DNA from 3 places in the Terrisporobacter hibernicus genome. Region 3 is predicted to be linked to each of the others. Evidence: riboswitches for the same ligand, from Rfam matches in the RefSeq annotation. Region 3 holds a riboswitch; each other region holds the start of a gene.
The links. A riboswitch is a leader RNA that binds a small molecule or an ion and turns the genes downstream of it on or off. The one in region 3 is predicted to bind cobalamin.
Positions count from the first base shown of each region.

Region 1: it holds a riboswitch for cobalamin, as region 3 does, so the genes downstream of both, JW646_RS02395 (hypothetical protein) here and JW646_RS11940 (ABC transporter substrate-binding protein) in region 3, are expected to answer to the same signal.
Region 2: it holds a riboswitch for cobalamin, as region 3 does, so the genes downstream of both, pcrA (DNA helicase PcrA) here and JW646_RS11940 (ABC transporter substrate-binding protein) in region 3, are expected to answer to the same signal.

Region 1 covers NZ_CP081135.1:481,140-491,948, forward strand. Annotated here, with positions in the region: gene JW646_RS02380 (hypothetical protein) at 1-264, opposite strand, end outside; gene JW646_RS02385 (nucleoside recognition domain-containing protein) at 305-874, shown strand; gene JW646_RS02390 (leucine-rich repeat protein) at 971-7,291, opposite strand; gene JW646_RS02395 (hypothetical protein) at 7,445-8,320, opposite strand; cobalamin riboswitch at 8,437-8,627, opposite strand; gene JW646_RS02400 (HAMP domain-containing sensor histidine kinase) at 8,868-10,460, opposite strand; gene JW646_RS02405 (response regulator transcription factor) at 10,441-10,809, opposite strand, start outside.
Region 2 covers NZ_CP081135.1:1,665,513-1,676,321, forward strand. Annotated here, with positions in the region: gene pcrA (DNA helicase PcrA) at 1-1,857, opposite strand, end outside; cobalamin riboswitch at 2,173-2,347, opposite strand; gene JW646_RS08020 (VWA domain-containing protein) at 2,439-4,226, opposite strand; gene JW646_RS08025 (AAA family ATPase) at 4,245-5,171, opposite strand; gene JW646_RS08030 (4-hydroxybutyrate dehydrogenase) at 5,521-6,636, shown strand; gene JW646_RS08035 (histidine phosphatase family protein) at 6,680-7,288, opposite strand; gene cobS (adenosylcobinamide-GDP ribazoletransferase) at 7,298-8,065, opposite strand; gene cobU (bifunctional adenosylcobinamide kinase/adenosylcobinamide-phosphate guanylyltransferase) at 8,071-8,628, opposite strand; gene cobT (nicotinate-nucleotide--dimethylbenzimidazole phosphoribosyltransferase) at 8,649-9,695, opposite strand; gene JW646_RS08055 (hypothetical protein) at 9,919-10,110, shown strand; gene JW646_RS08060 (S41 family peptidase) at 10,656-10,809, opposite strand, start outside.
Region 3 covers NZ_CP081135.1:2,428,875-2,439,683, reverse strand. Annotated here, with positions in the region: gene JW646_RS11990 (hypothetical protein) at 1-51, opposite strand, end outside; gene JW646_RS11985 (DHHW family protein) at 195-1,358, opposite strand; gene JW646_RS11980 (MBOAT family O-acyltransferase) at 1,377-2,633, opposite strand; gene JW646_RS11975 (DUF4358 domain-containing protein) at 2,806-3,279, opposite strand; gene JW646_RS11970 (GDSL-type esterase/lipase family protein) at 3,294-4,040, opposite strand; gene JW646_RS11965 (hypothetical protein) at 4,657-4,863, opposite strand; gene JW646_RS11960 (hypothetical protein) at 4,898-5,341, opposite strand; gene acpP (acyl carrier protein) at 5,484-5,708, shown strand; gene JW646_RS11950 (ABC transporter ATP-binding protein) at 5,751-6,506, opposite strand; gene JW646_RS11945 (FecCD family ABC transporter permease) at 6,513-7,535, opposite strand; gene JW646_RS11940 (ABC transporter substrate-binding protein) at 7,525-8,433, opposite strand; cobalamin riboswitch at 8,580-8,760, opposite strand; gene JW646_RS11935 (ABC transporter ATP-binding protein) at 8,838-9,593, opposite strand; gene JW646_RS11930 (FecCD family ABC transporter permease) at 9,600-10,622, opposite strand; gene JW646_RS11925 (ABC transporter substrate-binding protein) at 10,606-10,809, opposite strand, start outside.

The DNA.
Region 1 (10,809 bases), 1.9 Mb from region 3:
TTGGTTTAATCTATTATTTATATCATCTTCACTCATATTTATGTAATCTTTATAAAATACCCATATCATAGGTTTACCATCTATTTTACCTGCAGATTTTTCGATGCTCCTACATACTCTTATAATAGGTGTAGTGACTTTCAATCTTAACTCCTCTTTAGCTTTCTTAGCATTTTCAAATACTTCTCTAGTATTAAGTAATACTACTTTTTCATTACTGAAATCTAACTTTTTTTCATACTCTAATTTAATGACTATTTTCATTGTTCTATCTCCTTTGTATAGAACTCTATTGTAGTGGTAAATGGATTCTTCCGTCTTCACTCTGGAATTACCACCTTACAGACCGCCACAAATTGGAAGAGTAATCTACACTTCTATTATAGATAGAACTCTATTTGTACTAAGAAGAGCTATAGTAGTGGCAATTCCTGCAGGAATTATTACATGGATTTTTGCAAATATATATATTGGTGATATGAGCATATTATCTCACGTTGCTAATTTTTTAGATCCTCTTGGAAAACTAATAGGACTTGACGGTTTTATTTTATTGGCATTTATCTTAGGCTTTCCTGCCAACGAAATCGTGGTACCTATATTAATTATGAGTTATATGGCTACTGGTAAAATGATCGAGTTTGATCAACTTTCAGCATTGGGCGAGTTACTAAAAAATAATGGTTGGACTTATTTAACAGCATTAAATATGATGTTGTTTAGTTTGCTCCACTGGCCATGTGCTACCACGTTGCTAACTATAAAAAAAGAAACAAATAGTATTAAATGGACTGCTTTAGGATTTTTAATTCCTACAGCCATAGCTTTTATTGTATGTTTTATTACCACAACTATTTATAATATTATTGTTTAAAAAAAGGATAGATAAATTTGCTCCTATACAAATTTATCTATCCTTCTTATTTTAAATTTAATAACTATGCTTGAACTATTCTTCTAATATTTATTCTTAACTTTTCTTTCTTTTGTTAAATATAACAAATCCTAATATACAAACTGCTATAATACAAATTCCACTGTAAAGCCATATTGATGATTGATCTCCTGTTTTTACTGAAGAATTTGAATCATTATTATTGTTAGTATTTTGATTAGTATTATTATCTGATTTATTGTTATCTTGATTATCTGATTTATTGTCATCCTTGTCATCACTTGATTGATTATTGTTGTCATCTTTGTCTTTGTCATTGTCACTTGATTGATTATCGTTGTCATCTTTGTCTTTGTTATCTGATGGGTCATTGTTATCTGTATTGTCATTGTCTAATTCTTCTTTTTCAAAGACGGCTATAAATTTTGTATCCTCACTTATAGTTACAGTATACTCTGCATCTTCACTTAAAATAGTATCATCATCTCCTGATTTTACCCATTTTAAAAATTTATATCCTTTGTTTGTAGTGGCTTTAAGTTTCCACTTAGATGTTAAATCATCTTCGTTTTTGCTCAATAGTTCAAAACTTACTTCTCCACCTTTTTCTTCATTTGTATCTAAGCTTACTTGTGGGTATTCTCCTACGTATTTGAATTTTGCTATATATTCTGTATCTTTGTCTATTGTTACTTCATATGTTTTTTCATTTGACAATATTTTATCTGAGCCTTTTAATGTCCAGCCTATAAATTCATAATTTTTATTTGCTTTTGCTGTTAAAATCCACTTAGCTGTTAATTGTTCTTCATCTTTACTTACTAGCTTAGTATCTGCTTGGCCTCCTTTATTTGCTTCAACTTTTGCTATTGGGTATTCTCCTACATATTTGAATTTTGCAACATATTGTGTATCCTTGTCTATTGTCACCTCATATGTCGCATTTGTTGATACTACTTTATCTGTACCTTTTACTATCCATCCTACAAATTCATAATGTGTATTAGCTTTTGCTGTTAAAATCCATGTTGCTGTTTCTTCTTTTTTATCGTTTGATTTCATTTCAGCTTTTGCACTTCCACCTTTTTCAGGAGTTGAGGCGATTGTTGCTTGTGGGTCCTTATTTTCTTTTTTGAAAATAGCTACATATTCACTGTCTTTTGATATAGTTACTGAGTATGTTTCATCTTCTGATAGTATCTTACTTTCATCTTCTTTAGATGCCCATCCCATAAATATATATCCTTTATTTGCTGTTGCTGTCAGTTTATATTTTGCTGTTTTATTGTCTACATCTTCACTTACTTTTTCTACAGTAGCTTTTCCACCTTTTTCATCATTAACTGATACTGTTGCTTCTGGCATTTTTACATCTAAGTCTACAAATGTATAGTTGTATTTTTTCGCAAATTCTTCTGCATATGTTCCTTTGTATCCTTTTACTGTTTTTAGTGCTTGGCAATATCTAAATACCATTTCCGGATATTCTATATTTGTCAAACTCTTTGGTAGTGTTATTTCTTTCAAGCTTATACAATTTGTAAATACTGAATCTTTTAGTACCGTTATTCCTTCTGGCACTTCTATGCTCTCTAATGACTTACATCCATTGAACAATGATCTTGGTATTGTTTTTAATGATTTACTTGGTAGTTTTGCTGACTTCATTTTTTCACAACCAGCAAATACTGATTGACCCAATTCTTCTACTGTTTCCGGTATTTCTATACTTTCTAATAAGGTGCAAGTCATAAATGCTCTTGCTTTTATCTCTTTTAATCCTTGGCCTAATTCTACTTTAGTCATTTTTTGACAAGAATAAAATGCTCTATCTCCTATTTCTACAACTTTTCTTCCTTCTACTTCCGATGGAATTACAACCTCTGTAACATTTTCATCAAGGGGCTCTTTTACTGACAATGTTCCATCTTCTAATACTGTATATCTTAATGTTTTATCTTGTATATATGCTAACTTAAAGTTTGCCACATACTCTATATTTTTATCTATTTCTACTTCGTACTGTGCATCTGTTGATACTATTTCATCTGATCCTTTAAGGCTCCATCCTTCAAATTCATAGTTTTCATTTGCTGTTGCTATTAATTTATATTTTGCTGTTTTATTGTCTATATCTTCACTTACTTTTTCTACTGTAGCTTTTCCACCTTTTTCATCATTAGCTGATACTGTTGCTTCTGGCATTTTTACATCTAAGTCCACAAATGTATAGTTGTATTTTTTAGCAAATTCTTCTGCATATGTTCCTTTGTATCCTTTTACTGTTTTTAGTGCTTGGCAATATCTAAATACCATTTCAGGATATTCTATATTTGTCAAACTCTTTGGTAGTCTTATTTCTTTTAAGCTTACACAATTTGTAAACACCGAATCTTTTAATACTGCTATTCCTTCTGGTATTTCTATACTCTCTAATGACTTACAACCATTAAACAATGATCTTGGTATTGTTTTTAATGATTTACTTGGTAGTTTTGCTGACTTCATGTTTTCACAACCTGCAAATACTGATTGACCTAATTCTTCTACTGTTTCCGGTATTTCTATACTTTCTAATAAGGTGCAAGTCATAAATGCTCTTGCTTTTATCACTTTTAATCCTTGGGCTAATTCTACTTTAGTTAGTTTTTGGCAAGAATAAAATGCTCTATCTCCTATTTCTACAACTTTTCTTCCTTCTACTTCTGATGGAATTACAACTTGTGTAACATTTTCATCAAGTGGCTCTTTTACTGACAATGTTTCATCTTCTAATACTGTATATCTTAATGTTTTATCTTGTATATATGCTAACTTAAAGTTTGCCACATACTCTGTATTTTTATCTATTTCTACTTGGTACTGTGCATCTGTTGATACTATTTCATCTGATCCTTTAAGGCTCCATCCTTCAAATTCATAGTTTTCATTTGCTGTTGCTGTCAGTTTATATTTTGCTGTTTTATTGTCTACATCTTCACTTACTTTTTCTACTGTAGCTTTTCCACCTTTTTCATCATTAACTAATACTTTAGCTCTTGGTATTGATGTATCTTCATCATCTACACTTATTTGTATATCAGGCATAATATTAAAATAAATATCATTATCTCCATATCCTGCATTAAAGTTTGGTGATAGACCCTCTTGTGGTATTTTGCAATGAGTATCTAGAGGACTTCCCATATGCTGTGCATGTACTTTTCCTTTAGATAATTTGTAAGTACCCTTTTTATCTATTGTAAATGTTAAAGGGCTATTTACAGAATATTGCTTATGAGGACCTTCTATAGTTTCTCCATTTAAATCATACACTAAGAATGTTCTATCAGGAAAACCTGGGTTATATATAGTAGCCATTTTATAAATTGGCACTTCTAAATTTGTAAAGCTTACACTTGCTTTATCTCCTACTTTAAGCTCCTTACCTTTATTGCTATCATTAGATATGCTTATATCACTTTCCATAGCGTCTAATACATAATAAAGTACATTATCACCAGATGTCATTCTTATTATATTTCTACCAGTCTTAACTTTAATAGTATAGGAACCATTTTTATCTGCTTCGTATTTTGTCCAATTATTTGCAAAATCACTATCTATATGTATTGGATCATGTGTTTCTACTGTAACACCTTTAGATGGTGTAAAAGTATATTCTCCATATCCTTTGCCTTTTACAACTGTTCCATCTGGATATGTTGTATCTCCAGTAAAATATACTGTATCGTATTTTGTCCATTTTCTATCTCTTACTTTAAAATTAGGATCTATATCTCCTCTGCTACCACCTACATTTACTATAACTATTCCTGTTTGTTCTTTATCTATTGCATTAAATCCATATATTCTTTTCTTGTCAAATCCAGGATCACTAGTTGCTTCTTGACCTTCAATTAAAGGATCGTATGTAATTTTAATAACTGCTATTCCTTCTTTTTTACCAGTCATATTTACATATTTTCTACCTTCCTTGCCTTTTTCTTCTATAGATAAATTGTCTTTTCCATATATAACTTCATAATGTTTATCTGGTTCAACAAATTTATTTGAAACGGGACTTGTCATTCCCTGCCAAACACGAAATGTTTCTAGCTTTTGGGTGTCTCCCACATTCATATTTACATGACTACCTTCATCAGTAATATTTGTATAGATATCATCCCACTTATTACGATAGTATGGATTTTCTTCATAGTCTTTTTTCTTTACTAAATCTAGGGTAATGGCTTCTTTTACTTTCTCTGTATCTAAATAAAAATATGGTTTAGTTGTCTTAACGTATTGCGTATCTCCTCCACCTGCTACTAACTTATAGTGATCTGAGGGCACTTGGAATTTATAACTATCATATTCTTTGTTTGATGTATCTACAGACAGTGGCTTAACTTCAAAAAGCTCTCTGTATGCTTCTCCATATATATTGTATAGATGAAGACCTGCCCCTTTATTTACTCTATATTCTATTGGATCTTCAGATTTAGATTGTAAATATACTTTTATCGTTCTAGTACTTGTACAATTTGATCCATCAAGTTCAGCACTTACATATGTATATATTTGATCGTTTGAATCACAATTTTGAGTAGTAAATGTGTAATTTACATTTTTATCTACTGGAGTAACTTTTATTTTATATTTCTTATCTTCTCCTTTAGCTTCTAACACATAATAATAATCCTGAAATGTTTTCTCTTTATATCCTGGCTTTATATCAAGTATTTTTCCATCTGGATCTGTTATTTCTATATTTACTTTATTGCTATCTTTTTCATTTAATTTATATTCGTTTATATATATTTCAAATGGGAAAAAAGTTTTTGATTGTTCTTCCTTAGTTTTTTCTACTTGGAACGTTCCTTTTCTACCTATATTTTTTTCATATCCAAAGAAAGTGTATTTATATTCACCTGCTGTCAGATGGTAAGAACCTTTCTCAAATCTATTACCGTGGCATTCTTTAAGTTTTTTTGGCTTTACTATTTCACCGTATCTATTGTATACCTCTAAGGAGGACATATTATACCAATCATGACCTTCAATGCTATATGTATATGCCTTATCAAAAGTGGCCTTTATCTTCACAGCTGAAGAAGGTATTTTAAATGTATATATATAATTAATACCATCAGATTTGTCTTGATCTATTTCTCTTTTTATATCATTTCCGTCTTTGTCTTTTATTTCCAATGTATCCATTGCAAAATTTTCATCTGGTTTTACAGTTAAAGTAACTTTTGTATTTAATTTACCTTCTTTTACATCTACTGATATTTGTCCATTTTCTGTGTCCAAAGTCTTTATTTCATAGGCTTTTTCATCATCTACTGATAAATTTAATGTATAAGGTTTTGATGCTTCTTTTCCATCATTTGCTATGAATTTTAGTTTATAATTCCCTGATTTTTCTGGTTTAAATGAATAATTTGAATCCGCATCTACTTCTTCCTTATTATCAACTGATACTTTATATGTTAATTTGTCATTTTCCTTATCACTAAATATTTTAGATAAATCTAGGGAATAAGTTTCTCCTAGCTTAATACTAGCACTGTCACTTTCTTTGCTCGTTACTGGAGCCGTGTTTGATTTAATATTTGATTTTATTTTAAATGTATATGTACTAGATTCTATATTTTGGCCTGATCCTGGCCAAGACTTATCACCACATATAACCTTTATAGTTTCTCCATCTAGTACTTTTATTTCTTCACTTCTTTTATATCCTTCTTTTGATGTGTCTACATCTTCACCTTTATATACTCTTACTTGGTAGTTTTTATTAGCAGCTGTTGGTTTTACAGTTATTTTATTAGTATCTCCAAGTGCTAGTGTATACTCTTTAGTTTCACTGCTAAATTTAGGTGATAAACTTCCTTCACTAAAATCTATATTTTTTAATGATGTATCATTCTTACTATAATTTCCACCTATATCTGATCCAAACTTAGTAGTATACATTACTCTAATTTCATCATTAGCTTTTACTTTAAATGCCCCAAATCCTAGATTAACAAACCAATCATTTTTAGTTCCCATCCATCCTGAACTAGATCCACCATCAAATGCTTTTAGTCCATTGATTTCACTTATGTAGTTATTTTCTGCACCTGTTTGTGTAGCTTTCACCTTATCTAGTGCTTTAACTATTGCATCCATCATAGTCATATTGTCTTCAATTTTTACCCAATCATCTACTAAAGTTCCATCCCATGCTGCTCCATCTTTTTTAGAGTACGTAGTATTTTCTACTATTACATGTACTTTTTGTGTTAACACTTCTTGTGCAAAAGATTTTATTGATGATACTGTAGATAAGGTAAACACCATAATAAATGCAAGAAAAGAGCTAATAATTTTTTGACTTAATTTCTTAGTGTTTTTATTCCTCATATCTTTCCCCCCAAAATTAAAATATTATAAATCTATAAAAGGGTGCTCTGAAAGCACCCCTTTTATAACAAATTACCAATTATGTAATAAATTTATCATCTTTCTTATTGTAATAATAAATATATTTATTAACACAAATGGTTTAATTGTTTACTATTTAGTAGGTAACCCTGACAAGTTTTCTGGGAATTGTACGCTATAGCCTCCATATGCCCAAACAACAGTTTGTCCTGACTCCACATCAAATGTTTCTCCGCCAACTTTTTCAGAAACATCTACCATTTTTTGTTCAGAAGTCGCATTTCCTTCAGAATCATATACTCTATACATCCAACCAAGTTCATTTTCCATATATGGATAATCTTTATTATTTATATTTACATTTTTTAAGAATTTACTTCCCCATTGTAAATCATCAACAAAATTATCAGCTACAACAGATATTGCATCCATTGCAGATGGATAATTTATTTTAGATGATACAGCACTTGTTGATACAGACCCTTTATTACTTTTTAAAAATTTAAAACTACCACTTGAAGCATCGTATGCTCTTACATTCACACCAGAAACATCTTTTTGTACATCCTTTGGATTTAATACTACAGTAAAGTCCATATATCCTGATTTTGTATTTGTTGCTTCTACAACTGCCACTCCCGCATTCTTTGACGTATCAATCTCAGCATTTCCTTTAGCTGCAAATTGATTTCCTACTGCTTTCGGAGCTTGTTTGCTAACACTTACAGCATCTGTACTTCCTTGTACAATATTCCAATTAATAGAATTTGCATCTGCTTCATTATTAAAAAGACTTGTGCCATACCAATTACTTGTTGCGCCTTGAACCATTAAAGCTTGATCCTTTGTTCCACTTCCTTTTTCAACAGTATAATTATAATCAGTATTATAATTAGTTAAATTAGGATACTCTGTAAAAAAATCAGTTGCAAATGATGTTGCCCCCATTGATAACATTATAGCTGCCGCCATTCCTGTAGTTGCAAATTTTCTAAATCTTTTGTTCATAAAAAACATCCCCTTCTTTATTAAAAATATTATTATTTATAAGGAAGATTAATTTCCATATAATTATCAAAAACCACATGAAAAATAAACCTCCGATTATGCCTTCGGAAACTTTCACCATAAACTTACAATATGCCTGTATTCTGACTAAAGCTCAAACCTACTCTTTGCTCCTTCCCAGAGATAACTCCAGTGGTAATAGCAAATTTCGTAACTTATTACAGCAGGGATAATCTGTGGCGGAATCTCACCGCACTTCCAAAATAAAAAATATTTTTCATTTTTTACATATATTAATTATTTATATATTTACATTACTATTTTTTATTATCTATAATATTCAATAAGTTTACAAATTATTACCTCATATTCATTATACTGTATATTTATTCAGACTTTGGTATAGTCTTTTTTCTAATAAAAGTAGTACCATCATAGTACTACTTTTCACACCCTTCATAATATTGTACTTATGTTTTTATGCAATTAAAAAATGCCAGGTATGAAAATTCATACCTGGCATCAATAAATCTTTTTGATTAAAATTCTATACTTCTCTTGGAAGTATAATTTCAAATTCTGTTTTATAGTTTTTTCTAGCATCCACAATTTTTATACTTCCACCATGAGCTTCTACTATTTTTTTACTTATGGCAAGTCCCAGCCCTGAACCTTTTTTAGTACGAGATTTTTCCCCAACCACAAAAGGATTAAAAATATTTTTTCGTATTTCTTTTGGAATTCCATGGCCATTATCTGCAATATTTATTTTCACCATATCAAAATATTCTTCTATTTCAAATAATATGGATAAATCTTTTTTATTATGTTTTAATGAGTTTGATATAATATTTTCAAAAACACGCTTTAACTGAAATCTGTCTAACTTACAATAAATAGGGTCATCTGGAATATCAGCTTCCAACTCCACTCCATTTATATCTAATTCTTCATATTTTCCTGCTAGATAAACTCTACCATATTCACATAAATCTATTTTTTCAAAAACAAATTTGTAATCTGGATGTTCTAATTTACTATATTCATAAAAAGTATTAATCAATTCATCTAAGTGATCTGCTTTTTTATATATAGTCATAAGATATTGATCTTTTTCTTCTTCTGAAACTAGATTATCACAAACAGCTTTTGAATATCCCTTTATAACTGTTATTGGTGTTTTTAAATCATGGGATATATCCGCAAGGATTTTTTGTTTTTCTTCTTCCAAGCTTTCACGCTTTTTCTCACTATTATACAACTTCCTTGACATATCATTGAAACTACTACAAATATCACAAAATTCCTGTGGTCCATCATAATCTAAATAATTTTCACGCTCACCGTTTTTAAACTTGACAATGGCTTCATTTAAAATATTAATCGGTCTTTTTACTTTATGATTTAGCCAAGTTATAAATATTATAATTAAGATAATATATATTAGTATAAATAATACAAATGCGCATATGCAAGTAATCAAAATTTTACTATATATTTCATTAGTAAGAGAAGGAGTATTTATTAAAAGCGTTAACTTTTCATTGTCCTTATCTTTAAAAGAATATTTTCTAATATCATATCCTTTTAGATAAGCTCCTGTTAAATATTTAAACTCATTTTTAGTAAAAGATTTTCTAGTATCTCCCGTATTCGTATATATTAAATTTAATTTATCATCTACCACGTAAATTTTATTATGAATATCGTCATTTTCATCATAATAAGTTATGGATACTGATACATTTTCTTTATTTTTATCATTTTTATATTTTTGAATATCAATATATGGATCCACATAATAATCATGTATACAGCTTAACTCTCCCTTTGTAAATTCTTTGTTGAATTTTCCAGGCACACTCTCATATATAACCTTATTATTTTCATCTAATAATTGAATGAAAGTATCTTTTCCAGCTAATTTTTTTATACGTGATTTATTAATTTGATGATTTCCATTTTCAGTAATTAAGCTTGCATAATCTACTAATTCATTAATTCTAGGTTCACTAGCAATATCTTTTATTTTATGATTTATACCATGTAATATACATATAATAGAAATTATAATTATTACTGTAAAAGCAATGTAATTTCCAACTAAAATGGTAAAAAATTTACTTTTCTTTTTTCGCAATTTTATATCCAATTCCTCTCACAGTTTTTATATACTTAGGATTTTTAGAATCATCTTCAACTTTTTCACGCAGTCTAGAAATATGAACCATCATAGTATTATTGTCACTTTCAATATAATCTCCATTAATCGCTTCGCATATTTGCAACTTTGTATATACTTTTCCTGGTGTTTTCATAAGAAGAGCCAAAATTTTATATTCTGTAGGTGTGACTACAACTTCTTCTCCTTTTTTGTAAAGAGCTAACTTTTGAGTATCTAAAGTTAAGTCACCAACTATTAACTGTACCTCTTCATCTTTTGGTACTACTACTTTGTTAAAATCATAAAATCTTCTTAAGTTAGAATT
Region 2 (10,809 bases), 760 kb from region 3:
CTTTCTTGTTAAAGTTAAAAATAATTCTTCCTTTGCCCTAGTTATTCCAACATAGCAAAGTCTTCTTTCTTCTTCTATATCACTATCTCTCATTGATTGTATCGCTCTAGCAATTGGGAATATTTTTTCCTCCATTCCCGCTAAAAATACTACTGGGAACTCAAGACCTTTTGAAGAATGTATTGTCATTAAAGAGACTCTATCTTCAGATTCTTCCTCGCTATCTGGTTCAGCACTAAGAGCTATTCCTGTTAAAAATGTTTCTAAACTCTTATCATCGCTTGAACTTTCAAATTCTAAAGCTACTGATATAAGTTCTTCTAAGTTTTCTAATCGATCTTCTCCTTCGTTATTTTTTTCTTTTAGTAATTCATCTTTGTATCCTGTTACATCCAATACTTTTTCAATAACTTGACTGACAGTATATACATCTGTAAAACTTCTTAATGTAGACATTAAATCTACAAATTCACTTATACTAGCCCTAGCTTTTCTTGATATATCAGAATTATCTTCTATGTCAATTAATACGGAATAAATACTCTCTTCTTTTAAGCTGGCTCTGTCTTCTATTTTTTCTATAGTTCTAAGGCCTATTCCCCTTCTAGGAACGTTTATTATTCTTTTTAAAGATATATCATCTTGAGGGTTTTGTATTACTCTAAGATAAGCTATAATATCTTTTATTTCTTTTCTTTCATAAAATTTAATACCACCATAAATATTATATGGTATTCCTGCCCTATTTAATGCATCTTCCACAGAACGAGCTTGTGCATTGGCTCTATATAAAACTGCAAAGTCTTTATAATACCTATCTTCATATCTTTTCATATATGATATAGTATTTACTATAAAATCACCTTCATCAATTTCATTTTCTGACAATTGGATTTTTATTAGCTGTCCTTCTTTTTTATCGCTCCAAAGTCTTTTTCTTTTTCTTTCTGTATTATTTGCAATAACATGGTTAGCTGCATCTAGTATTACTTGTGTTGATCTATAGTTTTGCTCAAGTTTTACTATTTTAACATTGTCATAATCCCTTTCAAATTCTAGGATATTTCTTATGTCAGCTCCTCTCCAACCATAAATACTTTGATCATCATCTCCAACAACACAAATATTTTGGTGTTGTTTAGCTAATAATTTTATTAATTCATATTGTGCTTTACTTGTGTCTTGGTACTCATCTACCATTATGTATCTAAATTTATTCCTATAAAAATCTAACACATCTGGACATTCTTTAAACAGTTCCACTGTTTTCATTATTAAGTCATCAAAATCTAAGGCACTATTTCTTTTTAAACGATCTTGATACAGTGCATAAATTTCTCCTACTTTTGTTTTAGATATGTCACCTTCATTTAATTTTAAGAATCTTTTAGGAGAATACAATTTATCCTTTGCATTAGATATGCAACTTAATACATATTTAGGATCAAATGCTTTATCGCTAATATCTAATTCTCTCATACAGTCCTTAATTAAAGTAACTTGGTCTGGACTATCATAAATTACGAAACTTCTATTATAGCCTATTTTATTTATACTTTTTCTAAGAATACGAACACAACAAGAATGGAATGTTGTAATCCACATTTCCTTAGTGTCTGTTCCTTCTAAAGTTTCTTCTACTCTTTCTCGCATCTCATTTGCAGCTTTGTTTGTAAATGTTATAGCTAAAATATTTTCAGCTTTAACATCTTTATCTTCCATAAGATAACCAATTCTAGTAGTTAAAACTCTCGTCTTTCCTGATCCAGCTCCAGCAAGTATTAAAACAGGTCCCTCTGTATTTTCTACCGCTTCTCTCTGAGCTGGATTTAATTTTTCTATTATATCTGAAATCATATATATCCTCCTATAATGCTCATATAAATATATTTTAATCTAATTCTATTTTTTCTTCAAACTCCATAATACTATAATAATTCCCATGAATAAAATATAAAATACTTAACCTGTAAATTATCATAAAAAAAGACCTTAGGATTTTGGAGAATCCTAAGGTATAGGTTAAGGGTTATTCTATTTTCAAACTATTTTGAAATAAAATAGGTTGAGGGCTTATTCAAGTTCATAAGAACTAAAAAGTGCCTAACTTCAAGTTAGGCACAATATCTTCAAATAAAAATTTTTATTAAGATATTTCTCCTACCCCGAAGAAATCACTTTATATTGTAGGCAGGTCTCCTGGCTTTGCTTCATTCTACTCCTTTCCCTTCCCATGTTTCCACAGTGGTTAAAAGTTTCGTCCACATTACAGTAGCGGGGGCTGCAAAGGTATCTCACCTTTTTCCCTATTAATCTTAGTTTAAGAACCTAAAATACTTTAATTAATTTAATTTTTTAACTAAGATAAGTATAGCACATACAAAAGAATATTTGTTAATTTTTAACAATTATTTTATTTCATATTTTGCTAAAATATCTTAATTTTTTATTATTTTTTTCAAATACATCGCAACTATATCAGAAAATCTTTCTATATCCTTAGTGTAAATAAAATCCTGACCATAAATTATTTTTTCTGCTTCTAAATCTTTTTCTTTCCCAGTGAAAACCCCTAATACAAGTATTCCCTGTTTTCTCGCCTTTCGAACTTCTAAAGCCGTATCTTTTACTGCTATCATTCCTTTATAAGAAGCCTCTCCTCTTAAACTTCTTGATCTATCTTTTCCTATTTTCACATCATTTGGTTTACCATCACTAAGTATTATAAGTATTTTATTTTCTTCTTCTCTTTCTAATAAAGAATCACTTGCTGCCTTTATTGCTAGTCCATCTCTATTATTTCCTGCTGCAAAATACTCAAATATATTTTCACAAGAATTAATATTATCATTATAATCTCTATATCTTTTTAATATAGTATAATCTAAAAAACTTAAATATCCCATAACTCTGTTGGGAATTCCAACTGATGTAAGAGCAGTAGCAATTATATATGCCTGTATTGCCACATTAAACTGGTTTCTACTTTGTGAACCACTGGCATCAAGTAATATATCTATAACATACTTTCCTTTTTCATTTCTTATATCCTTATAAAAAACTTTTGAATTGTTGCTTCTTCCTATTCTCCAAGCTCTATTGGCACAAATAGTTCCTCCGTCGGAATAAATTCTATCAATAGCACTTTCCTCTATTAATATTCTTGATATGCTTTCTTTTAATTTATTAATACTTCTTTTATGTAGTTTAATATTATTTCTATATTTGTATAAATTGTTTTCTTTTTGTCTCGTAACATATTTTAACTGAAAAACATTGTTACATTCACTACGTAATACTCCATCCGTAAAATGAACCCTACACCCTTCATGAACATCTCTACAATGTTTAGTTTCAATTTTCCTTATTTCACTTTCACTTAGAAATGCTTTACCATAGTAATATTCTACTTTATCATATATTTTTTGAGCCATAACTTCATCCACATATATAACTCTATTTGAGGATTTTCCTAGATCTCCACTACCCATTTCACCTAAGTTTTCAACTAGCATGGTATTACTTATATTATTAATTTCACTTTCTATGGTTTCTATTTCCTCATCCATATATAACTCCTCATACATAAAATCTGAGAAAGTATCAAAGTCCACATTTACATTTTTTATATCTTGTTCATTTCCTTGTGAAATTTCTCTTTGAGAGTTTATTATAAACTCAAAATAAGTTAAATAAATTTCATCTAATCTTTTTAAGATATTCATCAAATCATCGTTACAATCAATAGATTTTATATCTTTCATTATTCTTCTTGTCAAACCATCCACTGCAGGGTGTCTGTTCATAGCTTGAAGTATAAATGTATATCTTAATGTCTGTAATATATCTTCTTTATTAATTTTACTATAATTCACAAGAATGTCTTTGTATGCTTTGCTTCTTATTTCCTCAACTCCTGGCCTTTCATTTATCACTTTATCTTCTACTACAGAATTAAGCACAAGTTCAATCAAAGTATATAAAATATCTTTATCGTAGGATTTTTTTATTCTACTGATTATATATTTTTTAATTATATCCCAATCTAAGTACTTTCTTCTTGCTCCAGCAATTATACCAAAATACAAAGAAACATCTTTGGATGAATAATCTTTTTCACTTGAGTCTATATCTTCCTCGTACATACCACAAACTGTCCATGCCAAATTATTTACTCTATTTTCAAATTCGTAGTTATTATATATCCAATTAGTATTTCCACTCATTTTATCACCTACTTCAGGTTATTTTAAATTAGGAAATATATCTTTACTTTCCCATTTCTCTGGTATTCTTGTCCTAATAATATCATCCACAATTTCTTTTTCATAAATATCAAAAGTTTTTCCTGTAAGACCCATATTAATAGCAAGGGTTGGTCTAAGTCCTCTTTTAATAGTTTTTAAAGCACCTATTAATCCTCTTAAATCAATTGCCTTTGTAGATATCTCTCCATTTTGAGATTTTAATTGTAAATCTAAAAAAATTCCTGCAAATTGATTTAATTTTTCTTCATCAGTACAAGGAAATTCTCTTTTCAAAATCATCATTAATTTATCTTCGTTTACTGCTGGAATATCTATTACTAAAAATCTAGAAACTAAGGCCTCGTTTAATTCTTTTGTACCTGCATATTCATAGTTCATAGTACCTATAAATCTAGTTGCTGGATGAAGGTTTATTCTTTCATATCCTGGCACATCTATTACTCTTCTGTAATCTAGTGCAGAATGAACAACAACTATTGCGTCATTTTTAGCCATATTTATTTCATCAAAAACACCAAATCCACCATGAATGGCACATTCATATACAGATCCTCTTCTAAGTTTCACTTCATTATCTATGAAAGTATCTGTTCCAATTAGTGATGAACTATCTGTGTTTATATGGAAGGAAGTGTTCCACTGAGGCCTTCCAAATATCTCTGATAAATTATCCGAAAGTAAGTTTTTCCCCGTAGCCTTAGGCCCAGATAATAATATATTTTCTTCTTCTAAAATAGCAGATATACACATGGACAAAATATCTTCACCAATATAAAACGCCGGCGATTTTGTCACCCTGTGCTCTACTTCTTTATCAACTTTAAATTCTTTTCTAAAATGTTGTACATCCTCTATAAGAGACTCACTTACCCCTTGAATTCTTAAGTTTTCTATTATATCCATAATAATCTCCTTTTGTAAGTAATACTTCTTATTATTATATCCTTTAATTTTGCACTTAATAAAAGTATAGTCTATTTGTTTAAAATTCAGTAATATTTTTAGCACTTAATAATAAAAAAGAGTTGCAAGATATTTTTTGATTTATCTTTTTCAACTCTTTAATTATATATTTATATTGCTATTTCTTTATTATTTACCAAATCAATAATTATAGTTGATTAATTATAAAACCTAACAATTAACTTTTTATTTACACATATCTTTCACAAATAATACTACTAAATATATTATGATATAATTATCATAATACAATTCATAATAAAAATTGAATTATTAGAAAGGATTACATATGAAAAGTTTTAAATTATCTCCAGAAATACTTACTTTTAATAAGTGTGAAGAATTTTGTTTAAAATTCAATATAAATAAAAGTGACTTAATAATAACAAATGAATATATTTACAAACCATTTTTCGAAAATTTTATTGAAGATGCTAATGTAGTATACAGAAGAGACTTCGGTAGTGGAGAACCTACTGATATAATGGTTGAAAAAATATATGCTCAAGTTAAAGAGACTGATTATAAAAGAGTTATAGGAATTGGTGGAGGAAGTATTTTAGATGTTGCAAAACTTTTTGCTTTAGAAAAATTTTCACCTGTTTGTGATTTATTTGAAAAGAAATTTGAACCTGTCAAAAATAAAGAACTAATACTTATTCCTACGACTTGTGGTACTGGTAGCGAGGTTACTAATATATCTGTACTTCATTTAAACTCTATAAACAGCAAATTGGGTCTTGCTCATGATTCAATTCTAGCAGACTATGCAGTGTTAATCCCTGAGCTATTAAAGGTTTTACCTTTTAAAGTTTTTGCTGCAAGCTCAATAGATGCTCTTATTCATGCAATCGAGTCTTTTGTATCTCCAAAAGCTTCTATTTTTACAGAAATGTACTCTATAGAAGCTATAAAAATGATTATTAATGGATTTAAAAATATTGTTGATAATGGAAGAGATGATTTGAATAATCTTCTAGATGACTTCTTAATCGCTAGCACTTACGCTGGTATAGCTTTTGGTAATGCCGGTTGTGGAGCTGTTCATGCAATGAGTTATCCTTTAGGTTCAATTTACCACGTTCCTCATGGAGAATCTAATTATGTTTGTTTTACAGAAATTTTTAAAACATACGAAAAATTAAATCCAAGTGGAAAAATCCAAAAACTCAATAATATTTTAACCGAAATTCTTAATTGTTCTGAGAAAGAAGTCTTTGAAGAATTGGATAGTCTACTTTATGAAATACTTCCAAAGAAATCTTTAAAAGGCTATGGTGTCACAGAGGAAGATTTAGTATCTTTTACTGAAAATGTTCTTATTAACCAAGGTAGATTAATGGCAAATGCCTACACTCCCTTAAGTAAAGATATTGTTTATAATATTTATAAATCTTTATACTAATAATAAAGAGAACCTACTATCAAATTAGGTTCTCTTCTTAATTTTACATATTCATATATGATGTATCATTTAATTTATTAATTACCGCAAAGTTATTATCTACTTCTATCTCTGTTATAGACCCATTATCTATTTTAAAATTCCAATGATATTTATAATCATTACATATAAGATAAGAAATTATATTCCTAATTGTACCTCCATGAGAGCAAATTAATACTGTTGAATTATCATTATCATTTATAATTTTACTCATTTCATTTTTTACTCTTGTAAAGGTATCTTTCAAGCTCTCACCATTAGGATACTTATATTCAAATCCTTCTTTTATCATTTTTTCAACTTCTTCAGGATATTTTTCTTCAATTACTTTAAATGATAGTCCCTCAAAGTCACCAAAATTTATTTCATTCAATAGACTAGTCTCTTCAGTTTGAATGTTTTTAATCTCAGCCAATTTTTTCATTGTATCTTTTGTTCTAGACAAAGGTGTAGTGTATATTTTATCTATATCTTCATCTTTTAAATACTCTGCAATCTTATTTGCTTGTGACCTTCCTTTTTCACTTAATATACTATCTTTAAATCCTGACAAAGCTCCACCTTCATTACAAACAGTTATACCATGTCTTACCAAAATTAACTTTATCATTTCATCACCTTAAATTAGAATAGCTATATAGGAAAATAATAAAAATATTAATTCTCCTAACTCAATAGTACATCCCAATATATCTCCTGTTACACCATCAATTTTCTTATAAATATGATTTTTAAATAAATAATCAAATAACATTACTATCACAATTGATAATAATAATTTTATTATATTTAAAGTAGTTGATAAAAATAAGAATTTAGTAATAACTACAAGAATAGCAACAGTATATAATATTGCTGTTATAAACATACCTTTAGTTGCTTTACCAATAAATACATTTCCCATGCCTACTTTTCTTGGTGTCACAGTTTTATAAAGCATAACTATAACTCCCAAACGAGATATCATAGGCATAAATATAACTAAGCACATAAGGTTGCTATTTATAGCAGAATTCAATAATCCTATTTTTATTAATACTAAAAATAATATAGCTAGAAGAGAGTTAGTTCCCAATCTGGAATCCTTCATTATCTCCAACATTCTCTCTTTATCTCTGTTACTATATATGGCATCAAATGTATCTCCCAAGCCATCAATATGTAGACCACCCGTTAAAATAACTTCACCTGCTACAATTATTATAGATGTTATAAATGGATCAAATATTTGAATTGACAAACTTCCTATACTAAAAGAAATCAACCCTATTACAAATCCTACTAATGGAAAATACACTATGGATTTGTGAAACTCTTCATCAAATCCAATATCTGCTTTAATAGGTATTCTAGTCATAAACTGTAATAACCCTATAAATCTTTTCATAATTATCACTTCACTTTCATAGGAATTCCACTTACAACAAAGTAAACTTCATTGCTATAACTAGCTATTAATTGATTTGCTCTTCCAACAAAATCACCATATATTCTAGATAATTTATTTTCTGGCACAATTCCCATTCCAATTTCATTAGTTACTATTACAAAATATAAGTTTGTTTTTTTAACAGCTTCTAATAATTTAGTTATTTGTTCTCTTATATAATTTTCTAATTCATTTAATTCTTCAGAAGTAGCTTCATCAACTTCTATCCCCTGAGTAAACATTAAGTTATTCACCATAAGAGTTACACAGTCCATTATTACTGTGTCATGGTTTTTATTCAATTCTTCTACTATGGAATATATATCCTTATATATTTCATAAGTTTTCCAATTTTTCGGCCTACCTTCCTGATGTTTTTTAACTCGATTTTTCATTTCATCATCAAATGCTACTGACGTAGCAATGTATGCTGTTTTATTATTTTGTTTTATACAAAGTGATTCAGCAAAACTACTTTTACCTGATCTTGCTCCACCTGTAACTAAAATGATATTACTCATAATTGCTCTCCTTTAGATATCTATCTTCCCATATCTATTTCATCAAATGTTGCCATATTTTTATATATGTAATTTGCTGCTTCTATTATATTAAAAGATAGTGCTGCTCCACTTCCTTCTCCTAACCTCATATCCATGTCTAAAAATGGTTGAAGTCCCATAATCTCTAAAGCTTTCTTTGTTCCTGGTTCTGCTGATAAATGGGAAGCTATCATATAATACTTTGTTTTTGGATTAATATGATATGCTAATAAAGCTGCTGCATAAGATATAAATCCATCAAGCACAATAGGTATTCTATTAGCTGCACATCCTAAGATTACACCTGCCATAGCACCTATTTCAAATCCACCCACTTTAGCTAGTACATCTATTGCATCTTTAGGATTAGGTTTATTTAACTCTATAGATCTTCTTATTACTTCTGCTTTATGTTCAATTAATTCTTTCTTTAGACCAGCTCCTATACCAGTAATTTCTTGTGGGTCATAATTTCCAAAAACTGAAATTATGGCAGTAGATGGAGTAGTATTAGCTATTCCCATCTCTCCTATCCCAATTAAAGTATAATCATCTTGAATACACTTTTCTGCCATTTCTATCCCTATTGATATACATTTTTCTGCTTCTGATCTCGTCATAGCAGGTCCTTTAGCCATGTTAGATGTGCCTTTTCTTATTTTATAATCAATTACTCCATCTATTTTTTCATCACAATTTATCCCTACATCAACTGCTAAAACATCAGCTCCTACAAATTTTGAAATTGTCCCAACACCATTTATTTTTTTAGGAAAATTTTGAAATTGTAATATGGTAATATTTTGAGGATCTGGTGCTACACCTTCTTCATAAACTCCATGGTCTGCTCCAAAAGCTATTATTACTTTTTTTGATGTATCAAAATATTTTCTTCCATATATTCCTGCAAGTTGCTCACAAATATTTTCCATTTTACCTAAACTTCCTGTTGGCTTTATAAGCCTATTCAATCTTTCTTCTGCTTGCTTTATGTATTTTTCTTCTAATGGATAAATATTTCTTGATATATTTTCTATTAAATTCACGGCTGCCATCCCCCTTAAACTTTTTGTTTTTTGTAATTTGTCTAAAATTTATCTTATTTGTTAAGTTTCCTACAATAATTATATTGTTATATATAAAAACTATCTAGTACTTTATGTATTTTTTAAGCATTTTTTGGAATAAAAGGTATTTTTATTTTGACGAATAGTATTTATTTATAAACAAAAAATATAAATAGATAAATATATTTAAGGAGATGATTGAATGAATAATTTCAATGATTTGAAAAACCTATACGAAGATGGTTATAGATGTATTTATCAAGACGGAGCTGAAGGTAATAGAACTATATATCTAAAGAATTTTGATGAAGAAAAATCTACAGTTGTAAACCTTGAAGATGAAAATGAATTTTCACAGTTCCAAGATTATGTTAGTGGTTTAAGAATGTCATAATAAAAGGGAGCAAAAGCTCCCTATTATTAAAATAAAACGAAATGACAAAATTATATATGTTTTTGCAACTAAGTATATGGTTTTTACTTTTATTCTTTCAAAAAACTTTATCTAGAGTTACAATTATTTCTATTTTGTAGTCACAATTTGTTTAATAAGCTCTAAAAGTTCCTTCCTGTCAACTTCTAAATGCTTCTTTTTCTCCTTATATTCTTGAAAGTTAACAACTTTTGCCATAGTTTTCTTCATATAACTCACTTCCCAACTAAGATTATTAACTTATATAAGTAATTCTATGTTATTTCTCTTTTTCCTCTAAATTTTTTATTATTTTTTATAAAAAATATTAGATTTTTAATTTTTAAAATCAAAATTTGTAGAAACATTTGTTATTTTATTATTCGCCATATATTCTAATACATATTTAATCAATATTTTAATAACTATTATTTTTATAATTACCTATATATTAATTATTGACAGTACTTATATTTTCAGTCATGCACTCAAACTATTTTTTGTTATATAGTTTATTTATATATTTGTTACTTGATTTCCTTCTTAATATATTCTAATGCTGATTTAAGTTGTTGATTTTCATTTGTTTCTTTAATTTTAGGCGTAATACCTTTTCCGTTTATATAATCTCCATTTGGTGTAAAATACTGAGCAGTTGTTAATTTATATCCAGTACCATCT
Region 3 (10,809 bases):
CTCTTTATCATATGACTTATACAAATTAACAAATTCAACTAAATTTCTCATGTTTGCATAAACACCCTTTCGCAAAATACAATTTGTTATAAATAATTTCTTATTATTACAATATGTTTTAATATAATAAAATGTTCAACATATTTATCACATGTAAAAAATCCCTTGAGAGTTATTATCTCAAGGGATTTTTATTATTCGTTATTTAACACAGGTGATAGTGATGTGTCATTGAAAAATGTATTAGCATTGTACAAATAGAGTACTTCATTTACATTTTCTTGTTGCATCAAGCTGTCTATATCTTCGTAGTAATATCTTGGATCAACTACTATTATTTTGCTAAAGTCTTTAACTAAAAACGGTATAAAACTATTAGCATAAGAGTCTTTAAATAATAGTAAGGTTTTATTATTATTAGCGTCTGTTTTTATTTTTACTAAAGGATGATTTCCTTTAAGGAAAACTTCGTAGTTATCTTTTTGCTTTAGTGCTTGGCTGCTATAAAGTGTAGCCGTTCTTTCTTGTTCCTCTACATAATTTACTACCACATTCTGAGAATCACCTTTTGCAGGTAAATAAACATTCACCTTATCTCCTTCTTTAACATCGTATCCACTTTTTGATGATAATGCTCCCAAGAAGTCATTGGAAACCATTTGTTGCGTGTAATAATCCTCTGGACTTTCTTCAAGTCCCATAGACTTTTCTAACTCTTTGTATGAATAAAATGCTCCTAAAGATGTCCAGTGATGATCTGTTTTATAGTAAATATATTCATTTCTATGATCATACATAGTTTTATAGTTATCTACAAAGGATACACTTTGTGGTAATTTATCTTTATAAGATTGTAAATAAGCTTCTTGGTCCATAACTGGTGCATCTATAGGAAGCTTATCCTTTAAAATACTCACTGCTGTTGGTGAAATTAACATATATTGTTTTATGTTTTTGTATCTGGCAGAAAAATTATTTATAGCTTGTATATTTTCTTTAACAGCTTTCTCATTAGGCTTATTAAAGTTTTCTACTAAGTATCCATCTTCTCCTAAGAAAACTCCATTGGACTCTTTTTTTCCTAATAACTTATCCATGTTTATCTTCACATTTGTAAAGAAGTCTCTTCCTATAAATTGGTCCACCACATAATCTTCAAACTTAGAAGTAAACCTTCCTTCTAATAATTTATCAACTGAAAACTTTGGCTTTCCTGCCAACATTCTATTTTCTCTTTCCGAAAAAGTCTTATCCTTAGTTATTATATTAGCTCCAACAAATAATACTAAAAAAAGTATAAATAATAGTGCTGAAGTTTTATAATGTTGTCTTTGTTTAATTTTATTTTTTCTGTTCATATTAAATCACGTCCTTTCCTAGAATCTAAAATATAGGAAGGGATTATAAGTTTCATTTACTAAATAAGCCGTAGCTAAAAATAGAATCACCATATATGTTATTAGAGACCCATTAACATATCCTAACTTTGATTTTACAACTATTCTATCTAAAATGTTTTTTACAATAGGTGTAGAACATACTCCTAAAATCACAAACATAATTGCATTTGTGTATAAATAGTAAATTCCTGCACTATCCATAAGCACATGATTTCCAAATCCAAACATTGATTTTAAGTATTCCATAGCAAAAGATAAGTTTGGACTGGCAAAGAATACCCAGCCTATCATAATTAGTAACATGGTATAAATATGCTTTATAAATGTTGGTACTCTTTCTAATATATTAGCAAATACCATTTTTTCTAATAAAAGGATTACACCATAATATAATCCCCAAACTATAAAGTTCCAACTTGCTCCATGCCAAAGCCCTGTTAAAAACCATACAGCAAATATATTCCTTATTTGTTTTCCTAGACTAACTCTGTTTCCCCCTAAAGGTATATAAATATACTCTCTAAACCAAGAACCTAAAGATATATGCCATCTTCTCCAAAATTCAGTTATACTTGTTGAAATATAAGGAAAATTAAAGTTTTCTATAAAGTCAAATCCGAACATCTTTCCTAAACCCATGGCCATATCTGAGTAACCACTAAAGTCAAAATATATTTGGAAAGTATAGGCTATTATTCCTATCCAAGCTGTTAATACTGACATGCTACCAAGATCCATGGCACTTATTGTTGTCCATATGATTCCTATACTATTGGCAAGTAGTACTTTTTTGCCTAAACCCTGGATAAAACGTTCCACACCCTGTCCAAACTTTTCAAGAGATTCTTCTCTATAATTTAATTGTTCTTCTATAGTTTCATATTGAACTATAGGTCCTGCCACTAATTGGGGAAACATGGTAACATAAGCCCCAAAAGAAATAAAGCTTCTTTGCACTTTAACTTTGCCTAAGTACACATCTACAATATAAGATAGTACTTGGAATGTATAAAATGATATCCCTACGGGTAAAGCCAGTTCATTAAAAGGAATGTTAATTGAAAATATACCATTAATATTTCCTATTATAAATCCTACATATTTAAAGAACACTAAAATTCCCACATTTACTAAAAGTGTAAATATAAAAAATTGCTTTGCTTTCTTTCTATCCCTTTTATACTTATTTATTTTCAGTGCCATAATATAATCAAATATAATTGTTCCTATCATGAGGAATATATACACTGGTTCCCCCCATGCATAAAACACTAAACTTGTTAGTAATAATATGGCGTTTCTAAATTTTTTTGGTGAAATATAATAAATTAAAAGTGAAATTGGTAAAAACGTAAATAAAAAAACTATACTACTGAATACTATTTTAATCGCCTCCTCTGAAATGCTATTTCTTAATACTATCTAAAAATGCTTCTTTTATTTGCTGTGCATTTTCAGAGATAGCAAAAAACACAAAGTTTCCCTTTGATTTTAATTCATAATTATCAACTAAATCACATTGCTTTGGACCATATCCCGAAAAACTTTCTAGTTGATAGTTAACTCTTGAATCAATGCTATCTTCTAAGGATTGAATTTGAGATTCATCTTTTACCTTCACTATTAATACTTCATTTACATCCATTGTTGACTGCGGTGTATATAAAATTACTCCATCGTAATCATTTGCATTTAATTTATAAAAACGTTTAAGAGATTTACTATCTCCTTTTTTCATTTTGTCAAACTTTACTTCCTGTTTCATCTCAGTTTCTATTTTGTCCACACTTTGATCATTATTAACACCACAGCCAACTGTAATTACAGTTGTTATTAGAAATGTAGCCATTAGTAACTTCTTTTTTAAGTTTATCTTCATATCTGTCTCCTTCCTTACAAGTTAGCCTTTTGAACTAACATCTCAACCCATCTTTTATTAAATCCAGGTTTAAAATGTATTCCATCATCTTCATATGAACTTTCATCAACTATTGATGAGCCATCTATATAGGTAACGCCTAGTTTATTGCACATATTTATGATAGCTGTATTAAACTGAGGTACATTTTTTAAGGATGGAGATTCACTTATCGCTTTGTCTTTAACTTTAAAAATTGAGTTTACGTAAATTTTTGTATTTGGTAATTTACTTTGAATATCTTTTATTACCTTTTCATATTCTTTTATAAAATCTGAAGGATCACCATATAACTCCACATCATTTAATCCATAAGTTAAGAAAAGATTTGCCGGAGCCAAACTAATAGCTTTATTTATATCTCCTTCTTTTTGTGCACTTATAAGGTTCCTTCCTTTATAAGCTACTACTGGTGAACTATCTAAAATCTCATAGGATACTATTGACTCAGCTCTCGAATCTCCCAATATAACAGAACTTGAAAACTTATCTATAAGATTAATTTTTTCATTATTATTTTCTTGATTGTTATTTTCTTGATCGTTACTTTCTTGATTTATGTTAACTCCTTGCAAATTAGATTGCACAAGGTTAATTTTTTCTTCTGATTGTGATACATCTTTTTTCTCTAACTCTTTTACTATTTCAATTCCTTTGGCAACTTGTGCCTCTTCTATCTTTTTTTGGTTATCAAGAGCGTTAATACTGTCACTAAAATTCATGAATCTTGTTACAGCTACTAGTGATATTGTTGTAATCGCCCATACTCTCTTTTTTATGATAATTCCCCCTTGCTGTTAACTTAGTTTTCTTACAAATATTATTATAACATCATAACAATACATAAAAAACAATTATCGACAGGTAAATTTTACAAAACAAGACATTTTTCTACAATAATGAATGTTCAGTTAAAATCAAACTATTTTTATTAAAATCTAGTTATAATTCATTAATAGAGAAATTATAAACTAATTTTATCATTAGATTTATTTCTAAAAATATACTACCTATTCAACGTACTTTTTATTACGTATTCGATATTTTTATTACAGTTTTGAAACCCAAAATTTTTACATTCTTACTTCAAAACAACTAAACTCATATTCTACAATAAATATACAAAAGTTTTATTATTTCACATAATTTACGCTCCCCTTCTGATTTACTAATTTATTATTAAAAGATTATCACATAAATCTTAACTTAGAATTTATGTAAAGTTAAGAAATCTTCATAATCAAAGTTTCAACCACAATTATCTATTGACATAAAAAATAACCCACTTCAGATATTAAATAAGTTCATATCTAAAATGGGTTATTAACTTTCTTTTAACTAGCAACAGCAATTATCATCAAAATTGAATAATAGTAATATAATTAAAATCACCCAAATCCATATACTGTCATCGTCAAATATATCATCAAATATGTTCGTAGCTAAAAGTAAAAATACAATAGCTATTACTATTAACAGTCCTCCATTAAATCCACAATCATCTCCACCGAAAAATCTTGATAAAGTATCCTCTAACTTCGCCATGTCACTCCCCCCTCAAAGTCAAACGGTTATCTTACTATATACTAATATATGTCTTCAAGCACAAATAAGTTACTTCAATAAAGTTTTTATTCATAAGCGTATTTAGCTCATCTTGGCTTTGATTATTTGCTTTAAATACTAGTTTTAAGCATTCTTCTTTATCTTCTTCATTATCCTCACTTATCACATCTATTAGTAATTCTATAGCTGAAGTTTTGATTACTTTATATTTGTCAAATAAAAAAGAAGTATGTGAATTTTCCATTCCCTTTTTTATCTTCATTAATCTAGATATATATTCTCCTTTTTTATCATCAACTTTACCTTGATTTTCCATAACCTCTTGTAAGATAACATTGCTCTCAGTAACATAATCTTTTATTCTATTCATATCTATAAGCAATGAGTTATAAAATAGACAACCAAGAATTATAAAAAAAGCTGTAATTGACGATAATAATAATCCTATGTTTTTCATTACTCTTCCTCCTAAAGTTATTATCTATATTAAATTTATATTCATTATTTTAAAACTTTAGGACTTTTTTTGATTATATATTGAAAAATTGACCATATTATATTAAACTACAATTAAATTTTAAATTATGTTGGAGGTTATAATGTTTGAAAAAATTAGAGATATAATAGTTGAACAACTGGGTTTAGATGGTAAAGATGGATTATCTATGGAAACATCTCTTAAAGAAGACCTAGATGCTGATTCTTTAGACGCTGTTGAAGTTATAATGGGTCTAGAAGAAGAGTTTGATATAGAAATACCAGACGAAGATGCTGAAAACTTCAAAACTATAGGCGATATAGTAGAATATATAGAAAATCGCTAATAAATAAAAGGGATGTTCATTGAACATCCCTTTTTCATATATCTAAGCCCATTTTTGTAGAATATTTTTCATAAAATCTTTTATATCTATTCCATAAACCTTATTTAATGTAGATCCACTAAGTACCTCTTCAGGAAGTCCATATTCAACTTCTTTTCCATCTTTAAGTATAAGAACATTATCGGCAAAATACTGAACTAAATTCAGATCATGTAATACACCAACAACTATTTTATTATTATTTTTTGACCAATCATTTAAATTTTCCAATAATTCTATTTGATGCTTAAAATCTAAGTGATTAGTTGGCTCATCAAGTAAAATTACATCTGGATTTTGAGCAAATACTCTTGCTAAAAAAACTCTTTGAAGTTGTCCTCCTGATAATTCAGTGATCATCTTATCTTTTAATTCATATATGCCAACTTTTTTCATACTATCAATTATTATTTCAGTATCCTTAGAAGATAATCTGGCAAATGCTCCTTTAGAATATGCATATCTTCCTAATGATACAGTATCATAAACAGTATAAGGAAAATATAGTTGAGTTATTTGACTCATTAAACCTATTTTTTTAGCCAGTTCCAATCTGCTAATCTTACTTACTTCCTTCCCATCTATCTTTACATTGCCTTTGTATTCAAGAATATTGGCAATGGATTTTAAAAGTGTACTTTTACCACATCCATTTGGCCCTACAATACAAAGATTTTCACCTCTTTTTACCTTAAAATTAATATTTTTAATTATTTCTTTTTTATCATATCCTGTATATAAATTTTCTACTTCTAACATTTAATATCACCTAGCTTTTTTAAAATATATATGAGCAAAGAATGGTGCTCCTATTAAAGCTGTTACTGCCCCAACAGGTAGTTCCATTGGTGAAAATACAGTTCTAGCTATTAAATCCGTTACAACCATTAAACATCCACCAAATAAAAATGACATAGGGACCACATATTTATGATTTGAGCCAAATATTTTTCTTACAATATGAGGTGCAATTAAATCTACAAATCCTATAATTCCGCTTAAGGCTACTGAGCCTCCTGTCAAAACAGCACAATACACAAATAACTTTGTTTTCACTTTTTGTGTATCAACTCCAACTAATTTAGCTTGTTCTTCCCCAAAAGTAAGTATATCCATTTCCTTTGTAAATCTAAAAACTCCTAACATTCCTATAATAAAGAAGGGTGTAATAAGAATTACATATGACCATCCCTTCATGGCAAAACTGCCCATCTGCCATAGCGTAATACTTTCTAAATCCTCAGTAAAAAATGCTATTAATGTGGTTAACAAAGCATTTACAAATAAAGAAAATACCATTCCTACTAAAATAATTGTATTGTTTGACATTGTTTTATCTATTTTAGATGCGAAAGTTATAACTGTAAATACAGTGGCTAAGCCTGAAATAAACCCTATTAAAGGTAGGGTAAGTCCCTGTAAAAATGGTATTGATACACCTGAAACTATTACTAATCCTGCACCAAGAGATGCTCCAGAAGATACTCCTAGTGTATATGGTGATGCCAGCTCATTTTTTAATACAGATTGAATTACAGCACCACTTACAGCTAGACATCCACCAACTATAAATGCTAATAATACCCTTGGTAATCTTATTTTCCAAACTATAGATATTTGTGGAGATGTTATGGTTTCATTAAGTGGTAAGTTGAAAATTTTATTTAATATAATTGATATAGTATCTAAAATGCTAATATGGGAACTTCCATTGGAAGCTCCCATACTTATAATAAAAAATGCAATTAACACACTTAATAATATTTTCTTTCTATTTTTATTTTCCATATACATCTGGATATATAGACTTAGCCATTTCATCTAAAGCTTTTATTATATTTTGGTTTCCACGTGCAGATGAGTTTGAATCTATATAGTAAACATCCCCATTTTTAATTGCTTTTATATTTTCCCATCCATTACGCGATGATATTTCTTTTGTTGGATTTTTTACATAATTAACGTTTGTAAATATTGCATCTGGGTTAGCATCTAATATTGCTTCTTCTGTTGGAGCAAACCAGCTTTTCTCATTTTTAAATACATTTTCTGCTCCTATTACTTCAATCATCTCATTTAAAAATGTACTGTGACCAAAAGTAAATAAATTCGGTGCTGGACCTATTTCAAAGTATACTTTCTTTTTATCTTTAATAGTTTTACCTAACTCTTCATACTTAGATATTTTTGCTTTCATATTAGTGATTATTTCTTCACCTTTTTTTTCTTCATTTACTAAAGAAGCTATAAACTCTATATCTTTGTATATTCCTTTTATACTATCACTACTTGGTATATAAACTACTGGTATGCCAGCTTCTACTATTGCTTTGTATGGATCTTCTGCAGAACCTATTTTATTGTGTCCTGATGCTATTATTATATCTGGCTCTAATGCTATTATTGCTTCTGCATCTGGGTTATTCATATCCATTTTAGGAATATCTTTGTTTAATCCTTCTATTCCTTCTGAATACTTATCTACTCCAACTAATTTGTCTGCTACACCAAGTTCTACTAAAACTTCTGTATTAGATGGTACTGCAGAAATTATCCTTTCTAATTTAGTTGGTACTTTTACTTCATTTCCTTCTCTGTCAGTAACAGTTGTCTCTTTGTTGCTGCTGCATCCTACAGCAAACATTAGTACAAAACATGTTATAATTGCTAATAATCTTTTCTTCATGTCTTTTCCTCCTATAAATTGTCATAAAAAAAGCCTAACCAAAAGGTTAGGCAAATATATACATAGATTTTAAACATAAATGCTTTGTTATTTCAAAGGTCAAAACATAATGTTTCATAATGTAATATTTTCTTCACCCCGAAGAAACTACTTTATGATTTTAGGCAGGTCTCCTGACTTAGCTTCATTCTACTCCTCACCTTCCCATGGTAATACCACAGTGGCTTAATGAGTTTCGTCCACATTACAGTAACGGGGGCTGTAGAGGAATCACACCTCTTTCCCTTTTAATCTATTGTACATAGAACCTTAAAATCTCATGTATTCAATTTTTATTTTTTTATTATAACATATTTTGTAACTTATTCAATTTTTTTATTTTGTATATTTTTACTTTTTTAATATTAAGCCCATTTTTGTAAAATATTCACCATAAAATTTTTTATATCTATTCCATAAATATCATTTAGCAATTTGTCTTTTAATACATTTTCTGGTGTTCCATAAGAAACTTCTTCTCCATCCTTAATCATAAGGACCTTATCTGCAAAATATTGCACTAGGTTTAAATCATGCAGTACACCTATTACAATTTTATTGTTATTTTTTACCCATTCATTAAGATTTTCCAAAAGATCTATTTGATTTTTAAAATCAAGGTGATTTGTTGGCTCATCTAGTAAAATTATATCTGGATCTTGTGCAAATATTCTAGCTAAAAATACTCTTTGTAATTGGCCTCCTGATAATTCTGTAATCATCTTATCTTTAAGGTCATATACACCTACTTTATTCATACTATCTACAATTACTTGTTTATCTTTATAAGAAAGCTTTGAAAAAGGTCCCTTTGAATAAGCATACCTTCCTAGAGATACAGTATCATAAACAGTGTATGGGAAATATAACTGAGATATTTGGCTCATAAGCCCAACCTTTTTTGCTAATTCTACTCTACTAAGCATAAATGATTCTTTATTATCTATTTTTATACTTCCTTTATAATCAATAATATTAACTATAGATTTTAATAATGTACTTTTACCACAGCCATTAGGGCCAACTATACATAGGTTTTCTCCATTTTTTACATTAAAACTAATATTCTTAATTATATCTTTTCCATCATAACCACAATAAAGATTTTTAACTTCTAACATTTAATATCAACTTCCTTTTTTAAAATATACATAGGCAAAAAATGGTGCGCCTATTAACGCTGTAACTGCTCCCACTGGCAGTTCTATTGGTGCAAACACTGTTCTAGAGATTAAGTCTGATATTACCATTAGTCCTCCTCCAAATAAAAAAGACATAGGTATAACATATTTATGATTTGAACCAAAAGCCTTTCTTACTACATGAGGGGCTATTAAATCTACAAATCCAATAGTCCCGCTAAGAGCTACAGATCCTCCTGTTAATATTGCACAGTAAACAAATAATTTTTTCTTCACTTTGTATGTGTCCACACCTACAGCCTTGGCTTGTTCTTCTCCAAATGTAAGAATATCCATCTCTTTTGTATACCTAAATACACCTAACATTCCAACTAAGAAAAATGGTAATATTAATCCTACGTAAGTCCATCCTCTCATGGCAAAACTACCCATTTGCCAAAGGGTTATACTTTTCAGATCATTGCTAAAAAATGCTGTTAAAGTAGTTAGTAATGCATTTACAAATAAAGATAGAACCATACCTACAAGAACCACTGTATTATTTGACATAGTCTTATCTATTTTTGTTGAAAAAACAATTACTGAAAACATGGTAATTAATCCAAATATAAACCCTATAAATGGTAACGTAAATCCACCTATTAATGGTATTGATATTCCTGTAACTATTATAAGCCCTGCTCCCAAAGAAGCTCCCGAAGATACCCCTAAGGTAAAGGGTGATGCCAATTCGTTTTTTAGTATGGATTGAACTACTGCTCCACTAGTTGCTAAACATCCCCCAACTAAAAATGCTAATAATACTCTTGGTAACCTAAGCTTCCATATTATAGAAATATGTTTTTGTGTAACATTTTCTGGTAAATGTAAATTTAAGGTTTTATTACCTATTATGGACAATGTATCAAATATACTTATATCCGAGCTTCCTATAGATGTTCCTAACCAAATAATTGCAAATAATACAATTATACTTATAACTATCTTTTTTCTATTTGTTATAATCATCTGGATATACGGCTTTAGCCATTTCCTTTAAAGCTTTTATTATATTTTGAGTTGGGCGAGAAGATGAATTTGCATCTATATAATAAACTTCATTATTTTTTACAGCCTTAATATTGTCCCATCCGTCACGAGATTTTATTTCTTTTTCTGGATTTTTCACATAGTTAACTGTAGTTAGTATTACATC